One region of the Romboutsia sp. genome, then DNA from elsewhere that is predicted to be linked to it. Evidence: riboswitches for the same ligand, from Rfam matches in the RefSeq annotation. Region 1 holds a riboswitch; each other region holds the start of a gene.
The links. A riboswitch is a leader RNA that binds a small molecule or an ion and turns the genes downstream of it on or off. The one in region 1 is predicted to bind thiamine pyrophosphate.

Region 1 (8,232 bases):
GTTTTGCATATTCTTTAGCTATACTATTACCTATTCCATTGCTTGTCCCTGTTACAAAAATAACTTTATCCTTATACATAATTCTACCTCTTAATTAAATAATTCTAATCTTCTTGCTTAGTTTTTGCTATTACAATTTCTCTTATACAAACATCTTGTGGTTGATTATATGCAAACTCTATACAACTAGCTATTTTTTCTGGTTCTAATCCACTTTCTATACTTTTTTTCCATTCATTATAATTAGCCTTTATATCTTCATCTGTTGTATGAGATAGTAATGGTGTTTCAACAACTCCTGGAGCTATAGTTATAACTCTAACGTTGCTACTTGCAACTTCTTTTCTTATGTTTTCACTTATTGCATGAACAGCAAATTTTGTGCCACAGTACACTGCATGATTATCAAAAGTCTTTTTTCCTGCTATAGAACTTATATTTATTATAGTTCCTTCATTTCTCTTAACCATATCCTTTAAAACAATATTAGTTCCTGTTAATATTCCTTTTATATTAACATCAATCATATCATTCCATTCTTTAAAACTTTGATCTTGGGGATTTCCTAATAACATTATTCCTGCACAATTTATTAAACAATCCACTTTACCAAATTTTCCTTCCGCTTCATTTATAGCTTCTTCCATCTTTTCTAAATCTGTAACATCTACTGACTTACATAGTGAATTTGGAAGTTCTAATTCTTCCATTTTATCTAGTCTTCTAGATAATAGTAATACCGGATGGTTATTTTCTGAAAACTTCTTTGCTATGCTTTTTCCAATTCCTGAACTTGCTCCCGTTATAACTACTAATTTATTCATAATTATCCTCCATTTATATACATTAATATTTTCTTATACTATAATTATATCTGAACTAATGTTTTATTTTAAGTACGCACATAATAGTTACATAGTGAAATAGAGGTAACTACTCTATAATTTTTAATTTAGCTTTTTGGAGGAATATTATGAAAAAATGCAGTTTAACTTGTGAAATGGAAATCACTTTAAATGTCATCGGTGGTAAATGGAAGCCTCTGATACTTTATTTTTTAATAGAAAATGGAACTAAAAGATTTGGTGAAATAAAATCTTTTATAAATCACACATCACATAAAACTCTTACAAATCAACTTAGAGAATTAGAGGAAGATAATCTTGTCTATCGAACTGTTTATCCAATAGTTCCTCCTAAGGTAGAGTATAGTATAACTGAAAAAGGTATGAGCTTATATCCTATATTAGATGCTATGTGCGAATGGGGAGAAAAGAATTTTGATGAAAAATATGAACTTATAAATCCTCAATGTAAATAGTAAAGAGTGTGCAAATATAATTGTGTATTTTCCAAATAAATTTTAAATTTATGAAATGATAATTAATATGAAAATGTCATCCTTAGAAAACAAATTTTATAATTGGCTCTTTGTATTGCCCATGGTTGTTATACATAAATAAGAATTAAAACAATACCTAAAGTTGTTAATTCTACATATTAACTGTCTTTTTAAAAAACACTTTACAGAATACCACTTCAATACTATAATGAACTTAAAGTAACATTTTGGATATTATTTACATGAAAAATGAATATAATTAGCTAGGGGTGCCAATTTGGCTGAGAAGGTTTATACTAACCTAACCCTCTGAACCTGACGTAGTTAGAACTACCGTAGGAAAGTTATTTGCGATGATTATTATAATTAATTTTTATAATACATGTTTGTAGGAAGCTTTACCTTATGGTAAAGCTTTTTTTAGTTTATATTTAAAATTCAATAATTAGATATATTCAGAAATATACTGGCTATTAGAGAAAAACTAAATAAATAATAAAGGGGAATTTAAAATGATGTATACAACTCAAATGGATGCTGCGAAAAAGGGTATTGTTACAAAAGAAATGGGATTAGTAGCTAAAAAAGAAAATATGGATGTAGAAGTTTTAAGAAAGCTTATTGCAAAAGGTCAGATTGCTATTCCTGCTAATAAGAATCATAAATCTTTAGATCCAGAAGGTGTAGGAGAAGGCCTAAGAACAAAAATAAATGTAAATCTAGGTATATCAAAGGATTGCTGTGATATTGATGAGGAAATGAAAAAGGTACAGCTAGCTTTAGACATGAAGGCTGAAGCTATAATGGACTTAAGTTCTTTTGGGAAAACTGAAGAATTTAGAAAAAGACTTATTGAATCTTCTTCTGCTATGATAGGTACAGTTCCAGTTTATGACGCTTTTGGTTTTTATGATAAAGAATTAAAAGACATTACTGCAAAGGAATTTTTAGATGTTGTAGAAAAACATGCAAAAGATGGTGTAGATTTTGTAACTATCCACGCAGGTATAAATAAAGAAACTGCAAATGTATTTAAAAGAAATAAAAGACTTACAAATATTGTTTCAAGAGGTGGTTCTCTTACTTATGCATGGATGGAACTTAATAATAAAGAAAACCCTTTCTATGAGTATTACGATGAGTTATTAGATATATGCGAAAAATATGATTTAACTTTAAGTCTTGGAGATGCTTGCAGACCTGGTTCTATCAATGATTCTACTGATGCCTGTCAAATCAAAGAATTAATGGTACTGGGAGAATTAACTTTAAGAGCTTGGGAAAGAAATGTACAAGTTATAATAGAAGGTCCAGGACACATGGCATTAAATGAAGTAAAAGCAAATATGCTACTTGAAAAGAAACTTTGTCATGGTGCACCATTTTATGTATTAGGGCCTATAGTTACAGATATAGCGCCAGGCTACGACCACATCACAAGTGCAATTGGAGGAGCATTAGCTGCAAGCTGTGGAGCTGATTTCCTATGCTACGTAACTCCAGCAGAACATCTAAGATTGCCTAATTTAGATGATGTTAAAGAAGGTATCATTGCTGCAAAGATAGCTGCTCATGCTGGTGATATAGCTAAGAACATTCCTAATGCTAGGGATTGGGATAATAAAATGAGTAAAGCAAGACAAGAACTTGATTGGGAAAGAATGTTTGAACTTGCTATTGACCCAGAAAAAGCTAGAAGATATAGAAAAGAATCTTCTCCTGAGCATGAAGATAGCTGTACTATGTGCGGAAAAATGTGTTCTATGAGAAATATGAATAAAATAATGGAAGGAAAAGATATAAATCTTTTAAGAGCTGATAGCTAAAGAGAATCAAGCTAGATATTAAACAGAAGCGGAAGTGATAAAATGCAAATTAATGATGTTGATAAATATAAAGAAGAATGTGGAGTAGTAGGGGTATTTTCTAATGAAAAAATCAACTTGTCTTCTATGCTTTATTTTGCACTTAATTCACTTCAACATCGGGGACAGGAAAGCTGCGGATTAACATATTCAAATGGGCATAAGCTTATTTGCCATAAAGATATGGGTTTAGTAAATGAAGTATTTACTAAAAATAATCTTAATAATATAAATGGTTTTTCTGCCATAGGTCATGTACGATATCCTACCTTTGGTGAAAATACTATTGTAAATGCTCAGCCTATTTTAGATGAATGTTCCTTTGGTCAAATATCTATAGCACATAATGGTAATCTTACAAATGCAGTTGAACTAAGAAATTCCTTAGAATATCATGGATTAAAATTTAATACAACTACTGATTCTGAGATTATTTTAAAACTTACTGAAAAATATTATAATTCTTCTATCGAAAAAACCTTAGAAATCATATCAAAACATATAAAAGGTGGATATGCTGCTGTTATACTTACAAAGGACAAGTTATTTGCTATGCGAGACTGTCAAGGCATAAGACCTTTATGTATAGGAAAATTCAATGGTGGTTATATAGTATGCTCAGAAAGCTGTGTTTTAGATATGCTTGGTGGAGAATTCATAAGAGATGTTTTACCTGGAGAAATAATTAAAATTGATAGTAACGGGATAGAAGCAGTAAGTTTCATGAAAAACACTATATGTAACACCTGCGCTTTTGAATATATCTATTTTTCTAGAATAGATAGTAAAATTGATGGAGTTAGTGTTTATAAATCCAGATTCAAATCTGGTGAGACTTTATTTAAAGAATGTCCGGCAGATGCTGATATTGTAATAGGGGTACCTGACTCTGGAACTACTGCTGCTTTAGGATATTCTAAATCCTCCTCAATACCTTATACCATAGGATTTGTGAGAAATAGTTTTATAGGACGAAGCTTTATAAAGCCCTGTCAATCTAAAAGAGAAGAAGCAGTCTCTTTGAAGTTAAATATTATTAAAGAAAATATTCAAGGTAAGAAAATTGTAGTTGTAGATGATTCTATGGTAAGAGGTACAACCTGCAAAAAAATTATCTCTCTTCTTAAAAAAGCAGGTGCAAAGGAAATTCATTATAGACTGGCTTCACCTATAGTAAAATCTCCCTGCTGCTTAGGAATCGATACTTCGAATAAAAAAGAACTTATAGGTTCTAATATGATCTTAGAAGAAATACGTGCTTTTATTGGAGTAGATAGCTTAGGATATCTAAGCATAGACGGTTTTTTAAATTCTTTAGGTCATAAGAAAGATGCTTGCCTAAGGTGTTTTGTGTAATTTAACCTATTCTATTTTAAATTAGTATACTATAATAAAAACTAAACCTCCTTAACAATACATATCTGTACTGTTGAGGGGTTTAGTTTTAAATTTCTTTTATTACTATTTTTTAAGTTTTGCTAAGGCTGCTGCAAATGGATTGTTGAATACTTCTTCATTTTTATTTTGATCTTTTAGATATTTATTTATATCTTTTTTAGATCCTTTATTTTTTTCTTCTGCTTTTCTTTTGTTAAATGTGCTTAATTTCTCTCTATGTCCACAACTACATACAAATGTTTTTCCTTCACCTTCTCCACGAAGTTCTAATTTCTTGTGACATACTGGACATCTTGAGTTTGTTACTTGTGACACAGTTTTTCTTGTGTTACATTCTCTATCTTCACAAACTAACATCTTTCCTTTTTTTCCATTTACCTCAAGCATGAATTTTCCACACTCAGGGCATCTATTTTTAGTTAAATTATCATGTTTAAATTTAGAGTCACTATTTTTTATTTGTTTAACTACATCTTTTGAGTAATTCTTCATGTCATTTATAAAGCTATCTTTATTTAATTTTCCTTTTGATATATCTAATAACTTAGCTTCCCAAGATGCTGTTAACTCTGGTTTTTTTAATTCACTTGGAACTAACTCTAGTAATTGCTTTCCTTTTGATGTTATATATATATCTTTTCCTTTTTTCTCTAATAAGAAAGAATTAAATAACTTTTCTATTATATCAGCTCTTGTTGCTACTGTTCCTAGGCTATTTTTTTCCATTGCTGTAAGTAGCGTTCCTTCATTTAAATAACCTGGAGGATTAGTTTTTCCAGTAGTTTTATTTAATTTAGCTACACTTAAAACTTCGCTTTCTATAACAGCTGGTATGCTATCATAGTTTTCTTCATCATCAGAGTCTTTATATGTCTCTCTCCAACCTAAACTTATTATTTTATTTCCCTTTGCAGTAAAGCTTTCTCCGTTTACTTCTGCACTTATTGAAGTTTGTTCATATTCAAACGGAGGACAAAGTATTGCTAAGAATCTTTTTACAACAAGGTCATAAATTTTTCTTTCTTTATCACTTAAATTACCTAAAAATACTTTTTCTTCTGTTGGTATTATAGCGTGGTGATCACTTACTTTTGAATCGTCTACAAAACTTTTATTTGAGTTTATCTTTGACTTCAGTAATTTAGTACATACTCTTGAATAGTCACTTACATTAACTGCTCTTACTCTATCACTTAAAGTTTCTACTATATCACTAGTTAAGTATCTTGAGTCTGTTCTTGGATAAGTAAGTACTTTGTGGTGTTCATATAGCTTTTGCATTATAGATAAAGTTTCTTTTGCTGAATATCCAAAGATTTTATTTGCATCTCTTTGCAACTCTGTTAAGTCATATAATGCTGGTGAATACTTTTTCTTATGTGTTTTATTAACTTTCACTATTTTTATATCATTGTTTTTTATTTTATTTATTGTGTTATCTACCTTTTCTTCGTTAAAACTGCTAGTTGAATTGTTTTTATCTTGCCATACAAACTTAAGCTGCGAGTTTCCTTTATTTGCTACTACACTTATACCATAATAGTTTTTAGGTTTAAATTCCATTATTTCTTGTTCTCTTTTAAATATCATTGCTATAGTTGGTGTTTGAACTCTACCACAAGAAAGTTGTGCATTATGCTTTGTTGTAAGTGCACGTGTTGCATTTATCCCAACTATCCAGTCAGCTTCTGCTCTTGCTATTGCTGAGTGATATAGATTTTCGTATTCTTTTCCATCTTTTAATTTAGCAAATCCTTCTTTTATAGCTTTATCCGTGCTTGATGATATCCATAAACGCTTTAGTGGCTTTTTAACTTGTACTTTTTCTATTATCCATCTTGCTACAAGCTCCCCTTCACGTCCTGCATCTGTAGCTACTACTATTTCACTTACATCGTCTCTAACCATTTGTGCTTTTACTGTGTTAAATTGCTTTGAAGTTTTTTTAATTACTACTGTTTTTAAGTACTTTGGTAGTATTGGTAAGTCGTCTATGTTCCAAGATTTATATTTTTCTCCGTAGCTTTCCGGATCTGCTAGTGTTACTAAGTGACCTAGTGCCCATGTTACTATGTACTTTGATCCTTCTATATATCCATTTTTATCGTTTGAACATCCTAATACTCTAGCTATATCTCTTCCTACTGAAGGCTTTTCTGCTAGTACTAATATTTTTTTCATATTAATTCCTTTCTTTAATACATCTATTTAAATTCTTAATATAACATACATAAAATTAGCTTTTTACTTGATTTAATATGTTTTATTTTCTATATATAATATTACCATAGATTTGAAAAGTAACTAGTAGTTATTTAAAATATAAGGTTTATGCTATTATGTTGAATTTATTAAGCATTTATATGTGATAACATTTGTTTCATATATACAGTTTTTAAATTATTACAATTTTTTCTAATATGTGTTTAATTCATAAACTTTTTTGTAGATTGTTGCATATATCTATATTAAGAAAATCTTAATTATAAAGATTTTTGGTGCTTAAAGATAAGCATATATATTAATGGAGGTTTTGCTATGGATTTAAATCTTAATTATAGAGATTTATTTATAGGACTAGATATGCCTGTAATTCTAAAAAATGGATTACCTGTAATACCTATAAATTTTGATAATGGCGCTACAACACCACCTTTAAAAAGTGTAGTAGAATCTATTATGAACAACGTATTAACTTATGGACCTGTGGCTAGAGGAACTGGACAAAAGGGAGATTTATGTACTGAAAAATTTGAAGAAACTAGATATAAAATATTAGAATTCTTCAATTTAAAAGATACTACTACTCATACAGTTTTGTATACAAAAGGTACAACAGAATCTTTGAATTTACTTGCAAATGTATTAATAAAAAGTAAAGATGATAAAATACTAACTACTAGAATGGAACATCATGCAAATGACTTACCTTGGAGAAACGTCGCAACTGTTGAATATGTTGAGGTTGATGAATTAGGTAGAATAAATATACAAGCTATAGAAGACAAGTTAATAGAAAATAAAGGTCAAATAAAATATGTAAGTATAACTGGAGCATCCAATGTAACGGGATATATAAATCCTATACATGATATTGCGAGACTTTGTCATGACCATGGAGCTAAAATTATTGTAGATGCAGCACAACTTATCGCTCATAAAAAAATAGATATGAAAGGCAAGAACTCTTCAGAGCAAATAGATTTTTTAGTTTTCTCAGCTCATAAAGCTTATGCTCCATTTGGAAGTGGCGCTATAGTTGGATTAACTGAAGACTTATCAAATTTAGATCCTTTTTTAAGAGGTGGAGGCTGTGTAGATACCGTATCTGATTCTAATGTAATTTGGGAGGAACCACCATGCTTACACGAAGCAGGAACTCAAAATTTCTTAGGTGTTATTGGAATGGTAAGCGCATTAGAGCAATTAGAAGAAATCACATTTGATAATATATATAAACATGAGATGGACATAAAAAATTATATAATAAATGAGATGAAACAAATTAAGAATGTAATACTTTATGGAGACACAGACTCTACTGATGATAGATTAGGTGTAATAGTTTTTAATATAGAAAATATACCGTTTGATATATTAGCTCATAAATTTGCAGATGATCTTGGT
Region 2 (8,232 bases), on a different contig from region 1:
TTCGCTCTTTGCTTCATCCCACCTGACAGTTCATTTGGATATTTGTTTTCATATCCACTTAAACCAAATGTAGTAAAGTAATCTTTTACTTTTTTATGTGCTTCTCTTTTTTTAAGAAACTTATTCCCAAATCCTTTTTCTTTCTTAATAGTCAACGGTAAGCTTACATTATCTATTATAGTTTTATGTGGTAATAAAAGGTCTTTTTGATACATATAACTTAGTCTTCCGTCTATATTTATACTTCCACTATTGTAGTCTATTAAATTTGCAACTACATTAAATATAGTACTTTTCCCACATCCACTTGGACCTAATATACTTACAAATTCACCTTCATAAACCTTTATACTTATATTTTTTAATACTTCTGTTTCTTCATAGCTTTTAGATATATTTTTTATATCTATCTTTACTTTTCTATTGTGGCAAGAATTCATTACTATATGCCTCACTAGGCTTTAAGTCTTTATTTATTAACTTATATTCTTTTAAGAATTCTGTATAATTATTCCATACACTATCCTTCATTTCACCCCATCTACTAGCATCATCTATATACTTATCTGCTAAGTACTCTTGACTTTTTATAGCTAATTTTTCATCTATTTCTGGTGCATGTTTTACTAATATTTTAGCAGCTTTTGTTGGATTTTCTATTGAATATTCATATCCTTTAGCTGTAGCTTTCAAGAATTTTTTAGCAAGTTCTGGGTTTTCATTTAATAATTTTTCATTAGATATTATAAGTGGTGTGTAATAATCAAGTCTTTTATCTACTTGTCCCATTGGTATAAAGTTTAAATCAATACCACGTCTATTAGCCTCTACAACATCCCATCCTTCAAATATCCATGCAAAATCTATATTTTTACTTGTAGCAGTAAAAAAGTCATCTTGTCCAATATTTACTACTTTTAATTTACTAAAATCTTTATCTTCTTTTTTCATAAGTGCATTTAATATTGCATCTTCAGAAGGAGATCCCCATCCTCCATAAGTTTTACCTTCAAAATCTTTAGGTGATGCTATGTTTTTATCCTTAGGAGAAGCAAATCCTGAAGTATTATGTTGTATAACTGTTGCCACTGCTTTTATTGGAAGTGAATCTTCACTAGTTTTAGCAAAAGTTACTTCTTCTTGATAACTTATTCCAAAATCAGCTTTTCCTGTAGCAACTAAAGTTGCAGCTCCTCCTTCAGGTGGTTGTACTATTTCAACATCTAGACCTTCTTCTTTATAATATCCATTTTCAAGAGCAACAAATAATCCTGTATGATTAGTATTTGGTGTCCAATCTAGTACCATTGTTACCTTTTCATTTTTTGATTCTTCTTTGTTCGTATCTGTATTTTCATTTTTATTTGAACATCCACTAAGTACACTCATTGTAAGTACACTTACAAGTCCTAAACTTACTAATTTTTTTAATTTCATAAAATCCTCCCTATATATTATGTCTTAAGGCTATTTTTTTAATAGCTTGTACTATTACTACAAATATCAAACTAAATATTATTACTAATATAGTAGATGCAAAAACTTTATCTAATGCATATGCACTCTTTGATCTTACCATATATACACCTAACCCTTTTGTTCCACCTAACCATTCTGCTACAGTTGCAGCAACTACGGTATAAGTTGCTGATATTTTAAGCCCTGAGAAAAATTTATCCATAGCCATTGGAAATTTAAGATGTATAAATGTAGATAATTTACTACTATTCATAGTTTTAAATAAATTCAAATAATCCTTGTCTATATTTTCCATACCATCTACAAAACTTATAAGTATTGGGAAAAAACAAGTCATAGTTACCATTATAACTTTAGGCAACATATCAAATCCAAACCATATTATTAAAAGTGGTGCTATTGCAATAGTTGGTATCGTTTGCGATACAACCATGATAGGATATACACATTTCTTGAAAATGGGTATGAAATCCATAAGTATTCCCATAGTTAAAGATAGTATTATAGCTATTATAAATCCTATTGTAGCTTCATTTAAAGTGGTTATAGTGTTAACGTATAAGTTTAAGTAATCTTTATAAAATACCTTCAGTATATCTGTTGGAGCTGGTAATATATATTGAGGTACATTTTGTACTTTGACTATTGCTTCCCATATAATTAACAAAACTAAAAATGTAGCTATAGGATATAAGCTATTTTTTACTTTATCTATGGTTTTTAAGTTTTTCATTTATAGTTATTCCCCCAGCTTTTTCATCTATCCTAGCTGTTGTTATAACTCTTTCGCAACCAAGATTAAAAGGAATTCTATGTATTACCTTTAAAAGGTCAAATACTTCTTCAAATTCTCCTTCTATTGTTGTACTCATCGCACCTATTTCATGTTTAAGTCCACTTTTTTGAATTTCTTCTATACATGCATCTACTACTTTATACATTTCTTCTTCTCCTGCATAAGGTCTTAAGGGCATTACTGCTACATCTACTATTACCATATAGTTCACCATCCTTTAAAGTTAATTTTTATTCATATACATAAATTCCAGTTTCTTGTCATAAATTAAGCCTATATATCCAAAAATATACTAAAAATTATTTTATAAATTTCGTAATATATTTAAATCTTATAGTTTAATCAAAAAGGTCTTATCCAACTAGGATAAGACCTTACAAGCTCTTTTTATATAAGCTATTTTATCTCCCTACGCTGGCATTATCCAAACAGGTTAAAGGGTCGAGATTTGTATCTCCTCTCAGCTGACTAGCTCCCCAAAATATGTATTTTCAACTTGATTATACTATACTTATCAAATTTTAACAATTATTTTATATTTGTACTTACTTATTAATATTTCATATACTATAATAAGTATATATTGCTTATTAAGGAGGTCATTATGATTAACACCCTAAAAAATAAATTTAAAAACTATAAACCGTATATAAACGGACATCAAAATATGAAAAAAGCTTCTGTTCTAATTCCTATTGTAAAAAAGGATAATAGTTACTATATATTGTTTCAAGTTCGTTCTAAAAATTTAAAAACTCAACCTAATGAAATATCATTTCCTGGTGGAAAAATAGAACCTAATGAATCCCCACTTGATGCAGCTATTAGAGAAACCTGTGAAGAACTTGGTACTAATAAAAACAATATTGATATTATATCTGACCTTGATTTACTTATTACACCTGCAAATTTAATAATACATCCTTATGTAGGATATATAAAGGATATAAGTAATCTAAATATAAATAAAGATGAAGTAGATCATATATTTTTAGTTCCAATTTCATACTTACTAAAATATGAGCCTAGTTATTATAACAATGAAATCAAAATTATTCCGAATGAAAATTTTCCATATGATATTATTCCCAATAATCATAACTATAAGTTTGATAGTGGTAATTATCCTGTACTCTTTTATGAATATGAAAACTATATCATTTGGGGAATTACTGCTAAAATTCTTGAAAATTTCTTGATGCTAATAATGAATTAGTAGTACATTGCCCAAACTTAGGTTCAAAAAACATTTAAATTATACTAAAAAATACCTTATATAGTAGACTTTTTTAATTGTCTATTGTATAGGGTATTTTTTAGTATTTTTATAGCTTGTTATGTTAATTTTTTATCTACTAAATTCTTCTATAAATATCTTTACTAATTCTGGGTCAAATTGCGTTCCTGAGCACTTTTTAATTTCTTTTATAGCTTCTTCGTTACTCATTTTCAACTTATAGGCTCTTTCACTAGTCATTGCATCATAAGAGTCTGCTATACAAATTATTCGCGATAAAAATGGTATTTTTTTACCTTTCAAACCTAAGGGATATCCTTTTCCATCCCATCGTTCATGATGTGATAATATATTGTTTGCAACATGTGCTATTTCATAATTAGATTTAGCTACTCTATAACCTTTTTCTGTATGAGTTTTGATTATATCAAACTCACCATCCGTAAGTTTCTCCGGTTTTGATAATATTTCATCTGGTATTCCTATTTTACCTATATCATGTAATTTAGCTGATAATATAAGTTCCTTCATTTGACTAGAATTAAGTTCCATACTATCACCTAATTTTTTTACATAATTAACGACTCTATCTGTGTGTTGCTTAGTTTCTAGACTTTTTTCTGTGAGAGATTCATTTAATGCATTTAGTATTCTTTTTTTAGAACCAATATGACTTGGAAGTTTCTCTTTGTATAACTTTTCTTCCGCTTCTTTTAATATATCATTTATATTTTGGTTAATGTTAGTTTTTGTTGCACATCCTAAAGATATCCTAAGTGGTATAGATGTATATGATTCTTTTTTACATGCGCTCTTAATTTTATTACATATTTCATTTGCTTCTTCATGTTCTGTATTTGGGAGTAATATAACAAATTCATCTCCACCCCAACGCACTATCAAGCTTTCTTTTTTGCAAACTTTTTTTAGTACATTAGCTGTTTGAACTAAAAGTTCATCTCCTTTTAAATGACCTAGTGTATCATTTACAATTTTCAATCCATCTACATCTCCCATAATCAAACTAAGTGGAAGATTATTCCCTGCATTTAAACTTTTTATTTTTTTATCAAAATATGCTCTATTGTAAACATCTGTAAGCTTATCTGTATAACTAATTTTTTTTAATTCTCTTTCAGTTAAAACCCTTTGGGTTATATCTCTCGATACACCAACTATTCCCCATACATTTTTTTTCTCATCTAATATAGGTGCTTTTATACTCTCCATATACTTTATCTGTCCATTATCTTCTATATTTATACGGTTAACCTGTTTTTCTTTATTTTTTATAACCCTCTCATCAGTTACTAAAACATCCCTTAACAATTTAGGACTTGAAGTCATATCATTATCTTTTTTCCCTATAACTTGTTCTTTACTACATTTATAATAATCTTTTGCAAAAGCTATATTGCAATCTAAATATCTGCCATGTATATCTTTGTGAAAAATGGAATCTGGAATTGTATCTATCAATGTTTTCAATAAATTCTTTTGCTTAATTGTTTCTTCTTCATATTTTTTTCTTTCAGTTTGATCTTGTAATATACCCAAGTATACTACTATTTTATTTTCTTTTTTTATTGGAGCTATATAACATTCTAAAAACACTTCTTCTTTATACCCTGTAAATAATTTAGGTCTACCTAGTTTTTCAACTTCTTTATAATTCTCTGTGAATTCTTTACCAAGTTCTTTCCCATATATATCATAAACTGTTTTGCCTAATATATCATTTTTAGACATATTTAAGCTATCACAAAAATATTGATTTGCAAAAATAAAATTCCCTTCACTGCTTCTTAACCATATAGAATACGGAATTGTATCTAGTAAAATCTCTAATATATTATCAAGCATATTTATCTCTCCTGAATTTTCTAAATTTATTGTCATTTATATAATACCATAAAATTTAATTTTATTTTTATATATTTTAATATAAGATAAAATTATTTTTTTGTCTTATATTAGTGTTTTTTGTTTAAATCCACAAAAAAAATCCTTAAGATTTTATCTTAAGGATTTTTTTGTTCTATTTTACTAATATTCCGTTTAGTGAGAATGTATTTGCACTAATTATTTTTATCATAACTAACTTTCCAACTAAATCTTTACCTTCAGATTCAAAGTTTACTAATTTATTTTGTCTAGTTCTTCCTGCAAACTTAGCATCATCTGTTTTACTTTTTCCTTCAACTAAAACTTCAACAACTTTATCAATGTAGCTTTGGTTTATATCAGCGCATATTTCATTTACTTTATTTAATACTCTATTAAATCTCTCATGCTTTAAATCATCGGGTATTTGATTCTCCATTTGTGCAGCTGGTGTTCCTTTTCTCTTTGAATATATAAATGTAAATGCAGAATCATATCTTACTTTTTCTACTACATCTATTGTATCTAATAAATCTTCTTCCGTTTCCCCCGGGAATCCTATCATTAAATCTGTAGAGAATGAAATTCCTGGAACTTCCTCTTTAGCTTTTTCTATTATATTTAGATAGTATTCTTTAGTATAGTGTCTATTCATTTTCTCAAGTAGTGAACTACTTCCACATTGAATTGGTAAGTGTAAGTATTCACATACTTTATTACAATCCCTCATTGCATATATAACTTCATCAGATATATCCTTAGGATGAGATGTCATAAATCTAACTCGTTCTATTCCTTCTACATCATTTACCATCCTTAAAAGCTCTGCAAATGTTATAGACTCTTCTAATGTTTTTCCATATGAGTCAACATTTTGTCCAAGCAATGTTATTTCTTTTGTTCCATTCGCTGCTAATTCTTTTATTTCATTCATTATATCTTGCGGAGTTCTACTTCTTTCTCTTCCTCTTGTATATGGAACTATACAGTAAGTACAGAAGTTGTTACATCCATACATTATATTTACGAATGCTTTAAGTTCAAATTTCCTAGTACTTCTAAGCCCTTCTACAACTTCTCCGTCAACATCCCATACATCAACCAACATTTTTTTAGTGTCCATTGAGCTTGTTAATAATTCTGGAAACTTGTATAAGTTATGTGTCCCAAATACTAAATCTACATGTCTATATTTTGACTTTAATTCTTTAACAACATGAGGTTGTTGCATCATACATCCACATACAGCTATTTTTAAATCTGGATTCTTTCTCTTTTGCAACTTTAGTTGTCCAAGATTTCCATAAACCTTAAGCTCTGCATTTTCTCTTACTGCACATGTGTTGTATATTATTAAATTACATTCCTCTGCGGTCATACCTCTTTCATATCCCATTTCATCAAGCATTGCACATAATTTTTCAGAATCGTGTTCATTCATTTGGCATCCAAATGTTTGTACTAAATACCTTGGTTTAGTTTTATGTATAGCATAATATCTTGAATTTTGCTCGGCTATTGCCTCTATAAATCTATCTTGTTCTTGAATTTTCTCTATAGGAACTTGTACTTGTTTTCTTTTACTCATATATAATCCTCCCCCAGTTATTGCTGCCTTAAGTGCTTTATTTATATAAAATTTCCCTCTAATATTTTAATAAGTTCATTTAAAACTTATTATATCAAATTTATACGACATTTTAAAGATATTAACTTTAAGTTTTACGCATCAATATTTCTATATTGGTAATACTAATTTATTATATGATTTTGAAAGGAAAATAAAAATGATTGTAGTATTAATAAGAAGTATTTTGCTATATATAGTCGTTTTATTTGCACTAAGGTTTATGGGTAAAGGTGAAATAGCAGAAATGAACTCATTTGATTTAGTTATAACTCTTTTGATTGCTGAAGTTGCTGCAGTTCCTATGGAAAATAACAACATACCTATAATCAATGGTATAGCAGCCGTTACAGGTCTTGTTGTTATGCAAATAGTTATTTCCTATATTACATTAAAAAGTAAGATTTTCAGAGTATTTCTATCTGGCAAACCTTCCATACTTATTGATAAAGGTGAAATAAATTATAGGGAATTAAAAAAAGAAAGAGTTAGTATTGATGAACTTTTAGAACAGCTTCGCATACTAGGTTATTTTAAAATAAGTGATGTTCAATACGCTATCCTTGAAACTGATGGTAGCTTAAGTGTACTACCAAGTGCTTTCTATGATGGTGCTCCGTCTAGAGATTTTAATCATTTACCTTTATCTTTGATAATAGATGGAAGAGTTATAAAACACAATATTGAGCTTATTAATAAGGATATTGATTGGTTGATTGAAGTTTTAAGGTCTAACCATATCGAAAGAATAAAAGATGTACTTATTTGTGTATTAGATGAAAATGATAAAATATTTATCCAACAAAAGAAAAACTAACTACATTGAGGTGATTATCTTTGAAGTCTTTAATTTATATATTAATATGGACTACACTATTCATATTATTTGGATTTTATGTTAATAGTGAAATTTATGAATTTAGAGATGAATATACATCTAAAATTGATATAATAGAAGTTCATATAAAACAAGATGATTGGGAAAGTGCAAAATCTGAATTAGATAAATATAATAAGGATTTTTATGGTGAAAAAAACAGTTGGTATAAACTATTAAATCATGATTATTTTGATAGTGTGTGTTTATATTTAGACATATTAGATGGGTCTATTTATTCAAAAGATAAATCTATGTCTTTTGAGCAAATCGTAAGAATAAAAACTACATTAGATAATATTTTAGAAAGTGAGAAATGTGATTTAGATCAT
Region 3 (8,232 bases), on a different contig from region 1:
TGAAGTATAGAACCGTAAGCAGCATCCCCACCACCTCTTAAGATACCAACTATCATAACATTATTATAAACTCTAACTACCATAACTAATGAATACATATATAAAATATATTGAGACGCTAATTTAACATCAGGTGAAACATTAAAGAATGATACTATAGATTTCGCACTTAAAGCCATGATTATTGCTAAAAGAGCTGATATTTTAAGTGCTAAACTAGAAATATTTTTAGATGCTTCTATTGCAGATTCTTTTTTATCAGCTCCTATTTCATTTCCAATTATAACAACAGATGCATTAGCAAGACTAAATGAAATTATCATAAATAAATTCATTACAGTTGAACAAATTTGTATAGAAGCAGCAGCTCCAGTGCCTATTCTTGCATAAATCGCTGCATAAGTTATATTACCGAATGCCCAACAAGCTTCATTTGCAAGTATTGGAATAGTAACAGATGTTAAAGCAGAAGACAGTGACTTAGGTAATTCAAAGATATATTTAAATCTTAGCTTTAAAATATCTACTTTAGTATAAACTGTTATAAGAACTATTAAACATTCAACTATTCTAGCTATAAGAGTAGCTATAGCAGCACCTTTTATACCAAGAACAGGCATTTTAAAGAGTCCAAATATTAATATTGAGTTTAATACACCATTAACTATAAGTGCGATTAAACTTGCCCACATAGGCAATTTAGTATTACCTATACTTCTAAGCCCACTGGCAAATGTGAATGTTATAGTAGTGAAAAAATAACTTATTATGGCTATTTGTAAGTATTCAACACCAATTTTTATAACAGTAGGATCATTATTAAAAACTGCTATTATTTTTTCTGGTATTAAAAGCCCTAAAGTCATAAATATAATAGTTAACGATATACTATAAAATAATGATCTAGATAAGACCCTTTTTATATTATTAGTATCTCCCTTTCCATATAATTGAGCAATAAGTACACCCGAACTTATTGCAATAGCATTTGCAAGTAGTGAAAATAAAAAATAATACTGATTAGCAATTCCAACAGAAGCTAATTGTATTTCACCAACCTTACCTATCATCATAGTATCTAACATATTAAGAGATGATGTTATCAGGTTTTGTAACACTATTGGCAATGTAATTAAAAATAAGTGCTTATAAAATTCTTTGTCTTTTTGATAGTTTGTTATTGTATTTTTTATCATTAAGTTCCTCCTTGGTAATAACTATTATAAAAATAATCTTAAATAAATTAAAAACCCCGCACTTGTAGGTTTTTTTCAAGTGGGGGGTTCAACACTTATATACTCAAATAAAAAATATGAGTATATTAAATATATGTAATTAAAATTCAAACTGGGTAGTTAAATTTTGCAGTAATTAGATACAAAATCCTTATAATTATATAATTTAAAAAATATAAAGTCAATCATAAAAAATGTAAATAAAATATTAAAAAAATATATGTAAAAAAATGTATTATAATATTGAAGTAATAAAATCACTATGCTATACTCAACTTGTAAAAATAAATAATAGAATTAGAGCTAGGGGAGCTAGAATTGGCTAGCTGAGAATAAAGCCTCAACTTAAAGACCCTAACCACCTGATCAAGGTAATGCTTGCGAAGGGAAGCTTTTTAATATAATTTTACTAATAAATAGAGATTATTTAGCGTACGTAAATTATGAAAGTGCTTTCCTTTTGATTAAGGATAAGCACTTTTTTTTATATTATAGATAGGGGTGAGAAGATGAAGGTAAATGGGAAAGAGATAAAATTTAAAGAAGATAAAAATATACTTAGTTTATTAAATGATTTTGATATAAGCAAAGATAGAGTAGTAGTAGAAGTAAACTTTGATATATTAGAAGAAGAAGATTTCGAAAAATATATATTAAAGGAAGAAGATGTTATAGAACTTATTAACTTTGTTGGGGGAGGCTAAAATGCAAATTTTTATAAATGAAAAGCTTCTAGAGGTAAAAGAAAATATAACTGCTTATCAAGTAAAAGATGAATATAAAAAAGATAGTGATGTAGTCATTTTAAATGGACATCCAATAGAAAAAGATGAAATGCTTAGAGAGAAAGATAAGATTACATTAATTAAAAAAGGGGAAAGTTTAAGTTTAGATGAGTTAGAAAACTTGTTAATAGCAAGGCATACTCCTAATGTACACAACAAACTTAAAAAAGGAAAAATAGCAATCTTAGGTCTTGGAGGATTAGGATCAAATATAGCTATATCTCTAGCAAGAATTGGAGTGGGACAATTAGTTCTTGTAGATTTTGATGTTGTAGAACCATCAAACCTCAATAGGCAACAATACTTTATAGATGATATAGGTAAATATAAAACACAAGCAATGTATGAGAATATATCTAAAATAAATCCGTTTATAAATATAAAAACTTACAATATGCTTGTAAGTAAAGAAAATATGAATGTATTTAATGACGTAGATATAATAATTGAAGCCTTTGACAATCCAAAGTATAAAGCTCAAATTAGCAATTATGTTTTAATAAATATGAAAGATAAATATTTGATTGCATCATCAGGAATGGCAGGATATTATGATTCAAATATAATAAAAACTAAAAAGATTAGAGAAAAGTTTTATATATGTGGAGATTTAGTAAATGAAGCCAAAATAGGAGAAGGGCTTATGGCGCCAAGAGTTGCTATTTGTGCTAATCATATGGCTAATTTAGCTATGCAGATTCTAATAAATAATTAAATTTAATTAAAAAATCAGGAGGGAAATATGGATAAATTAATTTTAGGTGGACACGAGTTTAATAGTAGACTTTTAATAGGAACTGGCAAATACGGTTCTAATGATATATTACCAAAGGTAATTAAAGAAAGTGACAGTCAAATAATCACTATGGCACTAAGAAGAGTTGATTTAGATAATAGGGAAGAAAATATATTAACACACATACCAAATCATATGACAATATTACCAAACACATCAGGAGCAACAAATCATCAAGAAGCAGTAAGAATAGCAAGAATAGCACGTAAAATGGGATGCGGGAATTTCATAAAAATAGAGGTTATTTCAGACAATAAATATTTATTACCAGATAATGAAGAAACAATAAAAGCTACAAAAATATTAGCACAAGAAGGATTTGTAGTACTTCCATATATGACACCAGACCTTTATGCAGGTAGAAGGCTTATAGAAGCTGGGGCAGCAGCAGTTATGCCACTGGGATCACCTATTGGCTCTAACAGAGGAATTAAAATGAAAGAAATGATAAAAATCATGATAGAAGAATTAGATATACCTATAATAGTGGATGCAGGTATTGGAAAGCCATCACAAGCAATGGAAGCAATGGAAATGGGGGCAGCAGCAGTATTAGTAAACACTGCAATAGCATCAGCAAATGATCCTATAAAAATGGCAAAAGCTTTTAAATTAGCAGTAGAAGGTGGAAGAGAAGCCTATATTGCAAAATGTGGAAGCGTATCAAATTACGCTAATGCATCGTCTCCATTAACAGGATTTTTAGATAGTGTGGTAACAGCGCAGTAATAAAAAATAAATATAGATTTTAATTTATAGAAGGCTGTATAGGGGGCAACAAATATGAGTTTTTATGAAGTGATAAAAAGCTATGAAAATTTTGATATAGATGAGTATATGAACAGCGTTACAGAATATGATGTAGAGAGAAGTTTAGAAAAAGACAACTTAGATGAACATGATTTATTAAACTTACTTTCTAAAAAAGCAGTAAAATATTTAGAAAGAATGGCTCAAAAATCTAATGCTATAACTAATCAGTATTTTGGGAAAATAATATCATTATATACACCTATGTATATAGCAAATTATTGTATAAATAAATGTGTGTACTGTGGCTATAATGTAGAAAGTGGCATAAAAAGAAAGAAACTAAATATTGATGAAATAAAAGTAGAAGGGCAAGCTATCTCCAAAGAAGGTTTTAAACACTTGCTATTATTAACTGGAGAAAGTAATATACATTCAAATGTTGAATATATAGGTCAAGCAGTAGAAATATTAAAATCTAAATTTTCATCAATAGCCATTGAAGTTTATCCAATGGAAGTAGATGAATACCACTATATTGTAGATAAAGGAGTAGATTCTCTTACAGTTTATCAAGAAGTATATGATGAAAAAATTTACAAAGAAGTTCATATAAAAGGGCCTAAATCTAACTATAAATTTAGATTAGATGCACCAGAAAGAGGAGCAAAGGCTGGTATGAAAAGTTTATCAATAGGTGCACTTTTAGGACTTAATGATTTTAGAAAAGAAACTTTCTTTACGTTATTGCATGGGAAATATTTAAGAAAAAATTACCCTCAGGTAGAACTTTCATATTCGGTTCCTAGAATAAGACCTTTTAAAGGGTGCTATGAAGGGATAAAAGAAGTTAGTGATATTGATTTAGTTCAAGCCATGCTTTGTATGAGACTGTTTGATAACCATGGAGGGATAAATTTATCGACTAGAGAAAGTCTAGATTTAAGAAAAAATTTAATACCTCTTGGAGTAACAAAACTAAGTGCAGGAGTTTCAACAGATGTTGGAGGTCATTCGCAAGGTGATGAAGATACCTCTCAATTTAAAATAAGTGATGAAAGTACTGTTTTAGATGTAAAAGAAATGTTAAAAAGTATTGGATATCAACATATATTTAAAGACTGGGAGAGATTTTAATGTATCTTATAACTAATAGGCATCTTTGTAATGAGTATAGGTACTTTGATATTATATGTGAAGCTGTTAAAAGTGGAGTAGAAAATATTATAATAAGAGAAAAAGATTTAAAGAATGATGAACTTGCTAATTTATATAGAACAATAAATTATAATTTAGTAGATAAAGGTCTTAAAGCAAATTTAATAATAAATAGTAATATTAGTGTGTTTGAAGAAGTAAAGGCCGACGGAATACATCTTCCATTTGAATTATTTAAGCAAAAGCTAAATGATAAGTATGAATTTGATAATAAAAAAATACTAGGAATCTCAACACATAGCATAGATGAAATAATATATATTGAAAAAATAATGAAGGATAAAAAAATAAAAATAGATTATATAACCTTATCTCATATATATGAAACAGACTGCAAGAAAAATGTAGAGCCTAAAGGTATAAAGATATTAAAAGATGCAAATGAAATAACTAATACAAAAATAGTAGCTCTTGGAGGAATAACACCAGATAATGCATATGAAACATATAAATATTGTGGTGATATTGCTGTAATGTCTCAAATTATGAAGTCACAAAATGTTAATGAATTAGTTAAAAGATATATTCGAAAATGTAGTAAATAACAGAGGCGCCAAATAGGCGCCTTTATAATATATTGATTAATAAATGTTTTCTTAGGGAATATATAAGAATATAAATATTTCCTTGAGGAGTTGATAATATGAAAAAACTTGCTACATTTGCAGGAGGGTGTTTTTGGTGTATGGTAAAGCCTTTTGATCAATATGAAGGGGTACAAAAAGTTGTATCAGGATATACTGGTGGTCATACCAAAAATCCGACTTATGAAGAAGTATGTACGGATACAACAGGACATATAGAAGCTATACAAATAACTTATGATGATAAAGTAATAAATTACAGAGAACTTTTAGATGTATTTTGGAATCAAATTGATCCAACTGATGAAGGTGGACAATTTAATGATAGAGGTCATAAATATAAAACAGCTATATTTTATCATGATGAAGAACAAAAAAATAGTGCTATAGAGTCAAAAGAAGAATTAGAAAAAAGAGAAATTTATATAAAACCTATAGTTACAATGATAATACCGGCTAGTACTTTTTATGAAGCGGGAGAATATCATCAAGAATATTATAAAAAAAATAAAGAACACTATGATAGATATTATAAAGGAAGCAAAAGATTTGATTTTGTAAAAAGAAATTGGGCAAAGAAAAATTTAACTGATTTACAATTTCAAGTAACTCAAAACAATATGACAGAAAAGCCATTTAATAATGAGTACTATGATAATAAAGAAGATGGTATATATGTTGATATTGTAACTGGAGAAGTATTATTTTCATCAAAAGATAAATTTGACTCAGGATGTGGATGGCCTAGTTTTTCTAAATCTATAAATAGTGAATGTGTAGTAGGGAGATATGATTATTCACAGGGGATGAAAAGAGTTGAGACTAGGAGCAAAGAAGGTGACAATCATTTAGGTCATGTATTTGATGATGGACCAAAGGAATTAGGTGGTATAAGGTTTTGTATAAATTCTGCAGCATTGAAATTTATACCAAGAGATAAAATGATAGAAAATGGTTATAGTGAATATGAGTATTTGTTTGAGTAGTATAAATTATTTAATTTGAAAAGAGTGTAATCATGTAGATCAAAGTTGTAAATTAATCATATTATATAAATGAAGTACATGTAGCATGTGAAATTAATATATTATATATGCTATAATTTTATTAAGTAGAGTGTGAGAGGAGGGGGTAAATTTGTTAATATTAACTATCGAGGATGTTCCAGGAAAAAAAATCACTAATGTTGTAGGATTAGTAAAAGGAAGTACTATAAGAGCTAAGCATATAGGAAAAGATATTGGTGCTAGTTTTAAGCAAATTGTAGGTGGAGAACTTACAGGATATGATGAAATGCTGACAGAAGCTAGAAAAATAGCAATAGGAAGAATGGTAGAAGATGCTAAATCACAAGGGGCTAATGCTATAATAGGATTTAGATTAACTTCAGCATCAGTTATGCAGGGAGCAGCAGAAATGCTTGCCTATGGAACTGGAGTTGTAGTAGAAGATGTTGAGTAGTAATGCATGTGTATTAATTTCAGTTATGCTTGGGCTATTAGTACCAGGAATTTTAGTTATTGGAAGCATAATATTTCTTATAATTAAAATAATTGAGAGACAAAAAGAAAAGAAAAATGAAGACATAGATAAATATGATAAATATTAATTAATAAAGGTAGTATAAGTAGTTTATATTTAAACTTCTTATACTATTTTTATATTATAACGAATTTGATTTATAAATTTAAAGCTTGGAGGAATATATGCAAGACATAATAATAGTAAGGGGAGCTGGAGATTTAGCAAGTGCTGTAATACATAAACTTAATATATGTGGCTTTAAAGTAGTAACACTAGAAGTAGAAAAACCGTTAGCTATAAGAAGGTATGTATCGTTTTGCGAAGCTGTATATGAAAAGGAAGTCACAGTACAAGGTGTACATTGTAGATTGTGTGAAGATATTAATGAAATATATGAAGTTTTAAAAGATAATAAGGTTGCTTTAGTAGTAGATCCGTTAGGAAATTATATAAAAAAGCTAAAACCTAAAATAGTAATTGATGCCATTATTGCAAAGAAAAATATTGGAACAAATAAAAACATGGCTGATTTGACAATAGCATTAGGTCCAGGATTTTGTGCTGGAGATGATGTTGATGTAGTTATTGAAACTATGAGAGGTCATAATTTAGGTAAAATAATAAATGAAGGTTATGCTTTAAAAAATACAGGGGTACCAGGAAGTATAAATGGAGTAAGTAAAGAAAGAGTAGTTTATTCAAAATACGGCGGAATAATTACAAATTTAGCTAATATAGGAGACATAGTTAAGAAAAATCAAATAATTGCTTATGTAAAAGACAATAATGACGTAAAACATGAAGTAAGAGCAAGTATACATGGCGTTTTAAGAGGAATTATAAGGGAAAAGTCGAATATAATAAGTAAGCTTAAAATATTAGATATAGATCCAAGAATAGATGAAGTTGAAAATTGTTATACCATATCAGATAAAGCAAGATGTATAGCGGGAAGTGTTTTAGAAGTTGTAGTGGCATATTTTAATAAGATAAATAAATTATAAAATATAAACATCAAAATTTTATAACCATGGAGGAATGCATATGCATAATAAAATTTTAGATAAAATAAACAATGAACTTAAAAGCGGAAATAAAGTAGCATTTGCAATGTTAACACAAGTAAAAGGTTCTAGTCCAGGGAAAGCTGGTGCTACACTTGCTTATTTCAATGATAAAAGTATAATGGGAACTGTTGGTGGAGGAATTTTAGAACATGAAGTCATAACTAAATGTGAAGCTTGTCTAGAATCGGGACAAGATAGTTTATTTATTCACTCTTTAAATGAAAGTTCAAAAGATACACCTATGCAATGCGGGGGAAGTGTATCGGGATATAT
Region 4 (8,232 bases), on a different contig from region 1:
TATCTTTATCTACTATTTTCATATATTCACCATTTCTATTTTATAATTTCCAATTGGTATATACCATTCGGTCTATACCAATATATTACCTGCAATAGTTTTCCCTGTCAATGCTTTTTTTATAAATAGAGTTTATTGATTAATTTTTTAAATATTTATCATATGATATAGCTATAAATCAACATAAGTATAGTAAACAGCATGACTATAAAAAAGTCTTCAATTGAAAATTTATAAGGAAGACTTTTTTGAAGCACATATACGAAATTATATTTATTGATAGGTTTAAAATGAATATAATTTCCTATGTGCTATAAAAAATAATAGGAATATATAATTTTCTATAATTATATATTCCTATTATTAATTTTAAATATTTAACTTTTTATATAAATTTACATATATTCGTCAGTTTCTATTGGTAATTCTTTTTTCCATAACTTAGCTTCTACAATCTCTTTTACTACTGAGTAAATTATAGCAAATGTTGGGACACCTACAATCATTCCAACAAATCCAAATGATTCTTCGGCAACTAATACCGAAAACAATATCCAAAAAGGAGCTATTCCTATAGATTCTCCTAATATTTTAGGTCCTATAATATTACTATCTATTTGTTGAATAACAAGCATTATTACTGCGAACCATAACGCTTGTATTGGAGAAACACATAGTATGATTATAAATGATGGTATCGCTCCAAAAATTGGACCAAAAAATGGTATAATATTACTTACACCTATTATTACAGCTATAAGTGTAGTATATGGCATTTTAAATATTGTTAATACAACAAATGTTAAAATCCCAATTATAAATACATTTATAATTTTACCACTTATAAAGTGACCAAATGTATCATTACTTCTATGTGTTAATTTAATTACTATTTCTGCATGCTTTTTAGATAATAAAGCATATGTAATCTTTTTATTTAAAGCATAGAATTTTTCTTTATCTATTAATAAATAAATTGATATTATTAGCCCTAATAATATATTCCATATACTTGATGCTATATTTTTAAGGATATCTCCTAATACTGGAACTAAATTAGTTATTACTTCAATTATATAATTTACAAATTCCTTCCATTTATTAATCGCTAATCCTAAATATTCATTATTTGTATCTATGTTTACTGTTAATTCATTTACTAATTTAGTTACATTTATTACATATGTTGGTATGTCATTTACTAGTCCCATCATACTATATATCAATTGTGGAAGTATAAACTGAACAAATAAGTATAGTATTGTAAAGGCTGTTATATATGTAAGTAAAATACTTATTGCTCTTTTACCTTTTTTATTCATATTTTTAATTGAATCAAATACTAAAACTTTTTCTTCGAAAAATACCAATATAAAGTTTAATAGATATGCTATAACAAATCCTATTATAAAAGGTTGTAATATTTCCAGTATCCAACTTATTATTTCTGTAAATGCACTCATTTTATCCATTATACTGTAAAAAATTATGCTACAACATATTATTATAAATGAGTATATTGCTATTGTTGTATCTCTTTTATTCCATTCTACTTTCATACTTCCTCCCCATTTTCCTATGCTTCTATCTTTCAATTATAACCTTTTTTCTTCCTTTGGTGTCATTATTATTTTACAAAGTGAAGATTATTATATCTGTTTTTATCCGTATTCACAAATACCTTTGCAATTTTTTTAATATAAAAAATACGAGGAATATATAATTTTCTATAATTATATATTCCTCGTATTAATTTTAAATATTTAACTTTTTATATAAATTTACATATATTCGTCAGTTTCTCTTGGTAATCCCTTTTTGATTAACTTAGCTTCTATGATATCTTTTATTACTGAGTAAATTATAGCAAATAATGGAACACCTATAATCATTCCAACAAGTCCTAATAACTTTCCTGCTACTAGTAGCGAGAATAATATCCAAAAAGCTGATATTCCTATAGAGTCCCCTAATATCTTAGGTCCTATAATATTACCATCTAATTGTTGTATAACAAATATTATAAGTAAAAACCATAATGCTTGTATTGGTGATACAAACATTATTATTATAAACGATGGTACCGCTCCAAAGAATGGTCCAAAGAATGGTATAATATTAGTTATACCTATTATTACAGATATAAGTATAGTGTATGGCATTTTAAATACTGTTAATATAATAAATGTTAATACACCTATTATAGCTGAATCTATAATTTTACCACTTATAAACTTACCAAATGTATCATTACTCCTATGTGTTAATTCCACTGCTATTTCTGCATGTTTTTTAGATAATAAGCCATATGTAATTTTTTTACTTAAAGCACAGAAGTTTTCTTTATCTATTAATAAATAAATCGATATTACTAACCCTAATACTATATTCCATATACTTGATGCTATGTTTTTAAGTACATCTCCTAATACTGGAACTAAATTAGTTACTACTTCAATTGTGTAATTTACAAAGTCATTCCACTTACTAATAGCTAATCCTAAATATGCATTATCTGTATCTATGTTTGCTGTTAATTCGTTTAATAATTCAGTTACATTTGTTATATATGTTGGTATGTCATTTCCTAGCCCTGATATACTATCTACCACTTGTGGAAGTACAAACTTAATAAATGCAGATAGTATTATAAAGGCTGTTATATATGTAAGTAAAATACTTATCCCTCTTTTACCTTTTTTACTAATATTTTTAATTGAATCAAATACTAAAACTTTTTCTTCAAAAAATACCATTATAAAATTTAATAGATAAGCTATTACAAATCCTATTACAAAAGGTTGTAATGTTGACATTATCCAATTTATTTTATCTGTAAATGCACTCATTTTATCCATTATATTATAGAAAACTATACTACAACATATTAATATAAATGAATAAACTGCTATTGTTGTATATCTTTTATTCCAATCTACTTTCATATTTCCTCCCTATTTTTACATAACTCTATCTTTCAATTATAACCTTTTTTGTTGCTTTAATGTCATTATTTTTTAATTACTTTAATTTTTATATATACTTATATTTGTAAAAGTAATATATCATATATATTTTACTTTGTCATTACATTTCGATATTAGTATATTTAACTTTTTATTCATATTAGATTTGCTAGATTTTAGCATAACAATAAGATTGTATAAGACTTATTTTATTATCATACAAGCTTGTTTTTATTTAATTATTTTTTATTAAAACACATTACTATAAAATCAATATCTGCATATTTATTGATTTGATATACAATATCTAAATTTAATCCTTTATTTTGCTATTTAGTGTCCCATTTTTACTATTTTAATCATATATCTATACTATGTAGTGATACTACTAATTAAAATATTTAACATGGAGTGGTAGAGTATGTATAAAGACTGTAAGAGTAAAGACAATAACTTCAATAAAGATCACTATTGTAATATACCTAAATACTGTGATTGTGCTGAGCAGCATATGAAACCTAAAAAAGAAAAGTGTAAAGATACGCATAAGAATATGCAATCTATGTTTGTATGTCCAATAGACTTATGTGATTGTCAACTGTATAGTATATTATGTAACTGCATAGGCAAACTTGTTGGATTAAAGCTAACAGATAGTGATTGTATTTTAAGACTTCGTATTTGTAATGTAAATACTTGTGCTGTTATGGGGAAATCATCATCAGGAAAAGGTCCTATTTACGTAAAATTAAGTTCAATTCAATATGTGGATTTAGGAAAAGAAACTTATGTAAATCCACTATGTAATGTTGGTATGGGCTCAGTTGGAATGCCTGGAGCTATTGGACCAATGGGTCCTAAGGGTGACAAAGGGGATAAGGGGGACATGGGTCTTCAAGGTCTTCCAGGTTCTAAAGGCGATAAAGGAGACATGGGTCTTCAAGGTCCTGCTGGCATAGCTGGTGCTAAAGGCGATATGGGTCCTCAAGGTCTTACTGGCATAGCTGGTGCCAAAGGTGATATGGGTCCTCAAGGTCCTGCTGGCATAGCTGGTGCTAAAGGCGATATGGGTCCTATGGGTCCTGCTGGTCCTAAAGGTGATATGGGTCCTCAAGGTCCTGCTGGTACTGCTAATGGTAAAGGAATCAAAGGAGATAAAGGCGATATGGGTCCTCAAGGTCTTCAAGGTCTTCAAGGTCTTCAAGGTCTTCAAGGTCCTAAGGGTGATAAAGGGGACATGGGTCCTGCTGGTCCTAAGGGTGATAAAGGCGATAAAGGCGACATGGGTCCTGCTGGTCCTCAAGGTCCTGAATCTAAGCCTACTATTAAAGAAAAATATATGCCACCAAAAAAAGTTCCTTATAAAGGTTAATTCTAATTTTTATATACAAAAAAGGAAGCCCCCTATGCTTCCTTTTTTGTATTTCAATTTTATATTTATTTAAATTAATCTATTTTTTCAATCCATTTTTTACTTTCTAAGCGTATATCTTCTTTTTTGAGAATTGCTGAAACTACTGCATATCCATCAGTTTCTAATTCTTTCAAATCCTCTAAATTATTTAAATCAATTCCGCCTATTAAAACTATTGGAATATCAACTTCTGACTTTATTTCCCTTACTGTATCAAATGATACTGATTTTGCATCTAATTTAGTAGAAGTATTATACATAGCACCTACACCTATGTAATCAACACCATCTTCTTTAGCCTTTTGAGCTTCTTTTAAATCTCTAGCAGAAACACCTAGTATCTTTCCTTTTCCTATTAACATTCTAACTGATTTTGCATCTATATCACTTTGTCCTACATGAACTCCATCAGCATCACAAAGCATTGCAATATCTACTCTATCATTTATTATAAAACTAACATTATATTTTTTAGTTAACTCTCTTAACTTCATAGCCTTTTCTAAAAATTCACTACCAGATGCATTTTTTTCTCTTAACTGCACCATAGTAACTCCGCCTTTTATAGCCTCTTCTATACATTTATAAAAGTCCCTGTTTTTTAATATTTCACTATCTGTTACTAAGTATAGCTTTAATTGTTCTTTTATATTATTTTTCATGAATTTCCCCTCTATTTTATTTATCAAATTTATAAAAATGATGAACTGGTCCTACCCCGTGACCTATATCAAAACTATTTTTTATAGCTTCTGTTATATAAATTTTACTAAGTGCAACTGCTCCTTTTATCTCATATCCTAATGCTAGATGAGAAGCTATTGCAGAAGATATAGTACATCCTGTTCCATGAGTATTTTTTCTGTCTAATCTTTTACTTTCATAAACTTCAAACACATCTTTTCCAATTAGTAAATCTATAGCATCTCCATCTAAATGCCCCCCCTTCATTAATACATATTTTGGTCCCATTTGTAGTATTTTTTCCCCTGCCATACGCATCTCTTCTAAAGTATCTATCTTCATACCTGTTATAGCTTCTGCCTCTGGCACATTTGGAGTTATTATGTATGCCATTGGTATTAAATGTTTTATCATATTTGCTTTAGCTTCTGGTCTAAGTAAGCTAAATCCACTCTTTGATATCATAACTGGATCTACTACTAAGTTTTCTGGTTTGTATTTTTTTAAAGTATTTGCTATTTCTAATATTATTTCTGGACTTGATACCATACCTATTTTTACAGCCTTTGGTCTTATATCATCAAATACTACTTCTATTTGTTTTTTTATTATACTTTGGCTTAACTCTTCTACTTCAAATACTCCTTGTGTATTTTGTGCTGTTATTGCTGTTATCACACTCATTCCATAAGTTCCTATGGCACTAAATGTTTTTAAATCAGCTTGTACACCAGCTCCTCCACTGCAATCTGACCCTGCTATTGTAAGTGTTGGTATTTTGTAATTTCTCATAGTTGCCCCCTTAATTGTATTATATAAAATTTGCGCTAATCAAAAAGCCATACCTGATTTAGGTATGGCTTGATTACACTTATAAATATATTATATATTCAAATTCATGTATAAGCTTTCCTACGCTGGCATTATCCAGATCCGGTATAAGGGTCAGTAAATCCTCTCAGCCTTTTGGCTCCCCTAGCTATTTTCATTTATAATTTTTTATTTACAAGTTAATTATAGTACTTTTTATTTTATTGTCAATCATTGTTACATTTTATTCCCTTTTAATCTAACTACATTTGCAGCTACTCCAACTACTGTAGCTCCATCTGGTACATCTTTTATAACTACTGCATTAGCTCCAACTTTTGAATTAGAACCTATGTTAATAGGGCCTAGTATCTTTGCCCCCGCCCCTATTATTACATCATTTCCAACAGTTGGATGTCTTTTTCCACTATCTTTACCAGTGCCTCCTAATGTGCTTCCATGGTAAATTGTTACTCTATCTCCAACTTCTGCAGTTTCTCCAATTACAACTCCCATTCCATGATCTATTAATATACTTTCTCCTAGCTTTGCTCCTGGATGTATTTCAATTCCTGTTAAAAACCTTGCTATTTGAGATATAAGCCTTGCAGTAAAAAAACGCTTATGATTATATAAAAAATGCGATACCATATGAATTAATCTAGCGTGAATAGATGGATATAGTAAAAATACCTCTATTTTACTTGTTGCTGCTGGATCATTTTCCATTATATATTCTATATCTTTATTTATTTTTCTAAACAATTTTATCATCCCCTTAATTTACCTTATGCCTTTTAATTAAATCAATTTATTATTTGAAAATATCCATAGATATATATTTTTCAATACCATCTGGTGCTATTGTAACGATCTTTTTATCAGGATACATTTTACCTAGTTTTAAAGCACCAAAAACATTAGCTCCTGAAGATATACCAACTAATATAGATTCTTTATCCGCCATTAATCTAACCCCTTGAAAAGCTTCTTCATCGTCTATTGTCATTACTTCATCTACTAAATTAGCATCATAGTTTTTAGGAATAAATCCTGCTCCTATACCCTGAATCTTATGAGGTCCACTTTGTCCATTAGATATAACTGGAGAATTTTTAGGCTCTAGGGCTACTATTTTTATATTAGGATTTTTCTCTTTTAAATATCTTGCCACCCCACTTAAAGTCCCCCCTGTACCTACACCACAAACAAATATATCTAAATCACTTACTGCGTTTAATATTTCAACCCCTGTAGTTTGATAATGACCCTTTGGATTATCTTCATTATCAAATTGCTTTAAACTTTTGTAATTATTATTTTCATTTAAAAGTTCTTCTGCTTTTTTTATAGAACCGCTCATTCCAAGCTTTCCATCAGTTAAAATAAGCTTTGCTCCATAGGCTTTCATAAGCTCTCTTCTTTCTATACTCATAGTCTCTGGCATTACTATTATTACTTCATATCCTTTTAATTTTCCTATCATAGCTAATGCTATTCCAGTATTTCCACTAGTTGCTTCTACTAGTACATCACCTTTTTTAAGCATATCTCTTTTTTCAAGTCCATCTATCATAAAATAAACCGCTCTATCTTTTACACTTCCAGCTGGATTATATTTTTCTAATTTTACATAAATATTAGAGTTCCCTATATTGTTTAACCTAACCATAGGTGTATTACCTATCATGCTTAGTATGCTTTCATTAACCATATTATCGTCCCCCTTGTTTTGTTATCATAATGATAATTATAAGTCTATTATATTATTATCATTATGATAATGCAACATAAAAATATTTTTTATTTAAAAAATATTTATTTACTGTTTATATCAAATAATTTTTTCAATAAAAATATACTAGGTCTTGATTAAAGATATCCTAGTATATTTTCATATAATTTTTTAGTTATATTATTTTTTTTAATTGAACAACTTATCTCCTAGATTAGCAAACATCTGAAGCATTAAATAAGATTTTATATCTATAATATCTTCTCCTTTTAATATCTCTTTTGCTTGGTCTTGAGATATTAATAAAGCTTCTATATCTTCATCATCTTCTAAAAACTCCTTACTTAACTTTCCATCACATAAACAATATACAAATGCAACAGATTCATCAGTCATACCAGGAGATAAATAAACTTTATCCCTACTATTTATTTTATTAATTTCTATAAGATCTAAACCTGTTTCTTCCTTTAATTCTCTTGCCACTGTTTTTTGAATATCTTCATCATTGTCTACAAGACCTGCAGGAAGTTCATATATATAATTGTTTATAGGAACTCTAAACTGTTTTATTAAAACTAATTTATTTTCACTTTTATGAATCGCTGCAATTACTACAGCAT

Region 2: linked by a shared signal. The riboswitch ahead of AC11VW_RS04225 (MTH1187 family thiamine-binding protein) and the one ahead of thiC (phosphomethylpyrimidine synthase ThiC) in region 1 are both predicted to bind thiamine pyrophosphate.
Region 3: linked by a shared signal. The riboswitch ahead of thiS (sulfur carrier protein ThiS) and the one ahead of thiC (phosphomethylpyrimidine synthase ThiC) in region 1 are both predicted to bind thiamine pyrophosphate.
Region 4: linked by a shared signal. The riboswitch ahead of thiD (bifunctional hydroxymethylpyrimidine kinase/phosphomethylpyrimidine kinase) and the one ahead of thiC (phosphomethylpyrimidine synthase ThiC) in region 1 are both predicted to bind thiamine pyrophosphate.

What each region holds. Positions count from the first base shown of each region.
Region 1 covers NZ_JBXKIW010000091.1:22,904-31,135, reverse strand. The annotation lists gene AC11VW_RS14640 (SDR family NAD(P)-dependent oxidoreductase) at 1-79, opposite strand, end outside; gene AC11VW_RS14635 (SDR family oxidoreductase) at 105-824, opposite strand; gene AC11VW_RS14630 (winged helix-turn-helix transcriptional regulator) at 974-1,321, shown strand; TPP riboswitch at 1,598-1,701, shown strand; gene thiC (phosphomethylpyrimidine synthase ThiC) at 1,855-3,168, shown strand; gene purF (amidophosphoribosyltransferase) at 3,211-4,563, shown strand; gene AC11VW_RS14615 (DNA topoisomerase III) at 4,669-6,786, opposite strand; gene AC11VW_RS14610 (aminotransferase class V-fold PLP-dependent enzyme) at 7,144-8,232, shown strand, end outside.
Region 2 covers NZ_JBXKIW010000038.1:18,057-26,288, forward strand. The annotation lists gene AC11VW_RS04210 (ABC transporter ATP-binding protein) at 1-440, opposite strand, end outside; gene AC11VW_RS04215 (ABC transporter substrate-binding protein) at 421-1,437, opposite strand; gene AC11VW_RS04220 (ABC transporter permease) at 1,448-2,212, opposite strand; gene AC11VW_RS04225 (MTH1187 family thiamine-binding protein) at 2,187-2,477, opposite strand; TPP riboswitch at 2,665-2,764, opposite strand; gene AC11VW_RS04230 (NUDIX hydrolase) at 2,880-3,491, shown strand; gene AC11VW_RS04235 (sensor domain-containing diguanylate cyclase/phosphohydrolase) at 3,624-5,375, opposite strand; gene miaB (tRNA (N6-isopentenyl adenosine(37)-C2)-methylthiotransferase MiaB) at 5,551-6,984, opposite strand; gene AC11VW_RS04245 (DUF421 domain-containing protein) at 7,184-7,840, shown strand; gene AC11VW_RS04250 (DUF4363 family protein) at 7,861-8,232, shown strand, end outside.
Region 3 covers NZ_JBXKIW010000044.1:48,331-56,562, reverse strand. The annotation lists gene AC11VW_RS05765 (MATE family efflux transporter) at 1-1,196, opposite strand, end outside; TPP riboswitch at 1,531-1,641, shown strand; gene thiS (sulfur carrier protein ThiS) at 1,745-1,939, shown strand; gene thiF (thiamine biosynthesis protein ThiF) at 1,941-2,735, shown strand; gene AC11VW_RS05750 (HisA/HisF-related TIM barrel protein) at 2,763-3,545, shown strand; gene thiH (2-iminoacetate synthase ThiH) at 3,600-4,703, shown strand; gene AC11VW_RS05740 (thiamine phosphate synthase) at 4,703-5,329, shown strand; gene msrA (peptide-methionine (S)-S-oxide reductase MsrA) at 5,428-6,354, shown strand; gene AC11VW_RS05730 (heavy metal-binding domain-containing protein) at 6,506-6,829, shown strand; gene AC11VW_RS05725 (hypothetical protein) at 6,819-6,977, shown strand; gene yqeB (selenium-dependent molybdenum cofactor biosynthesis protein YqeB) at 7,075-7,896, shown strand; gene AC11VW_RS05715 (XdhC family protein) at 7,937-8,232, shown strand, end outside.
Region 4 covers NZ_JBXKIW010000047.1:20,740-28,971, forward strand. The annotation lists gene AC11VW_RS06385 (GntR family transcriptional regulator) at 1-22, opposite strand, end outside; gene AC11VW_RS06390 (AI-2E family transporter) at 396-1,559, opposite strand; gene AC11VW_RS06395 (AI-2E family transporter) at 1,782-2,945, opposite strand; gene AC11VW_RS06400 (collagen-like domain-containing protein) at 3,388-4,338, shown strand; gene thiE (thiamine phosphate synthase) at 4,413-5,042, opposite strand; gene thiD (bifunctional hydroxymethylpyrimidine kinase/phosphomethylpyrimidine kinase) at 5,059-5,856, opposite strand; TPP riboswitch at 5,957-6,051, opposite strand; gene epsC (serine O-acetyltransferase EpsC) at 6,112-6,648, opposite strand; gene cysK (cysteine synthase A) at 6,689-7,588, opposite strand; gene AC11VW_RS06425 (NUDIX hydrolase) at 7,799-8,232, opposite strand, start outside.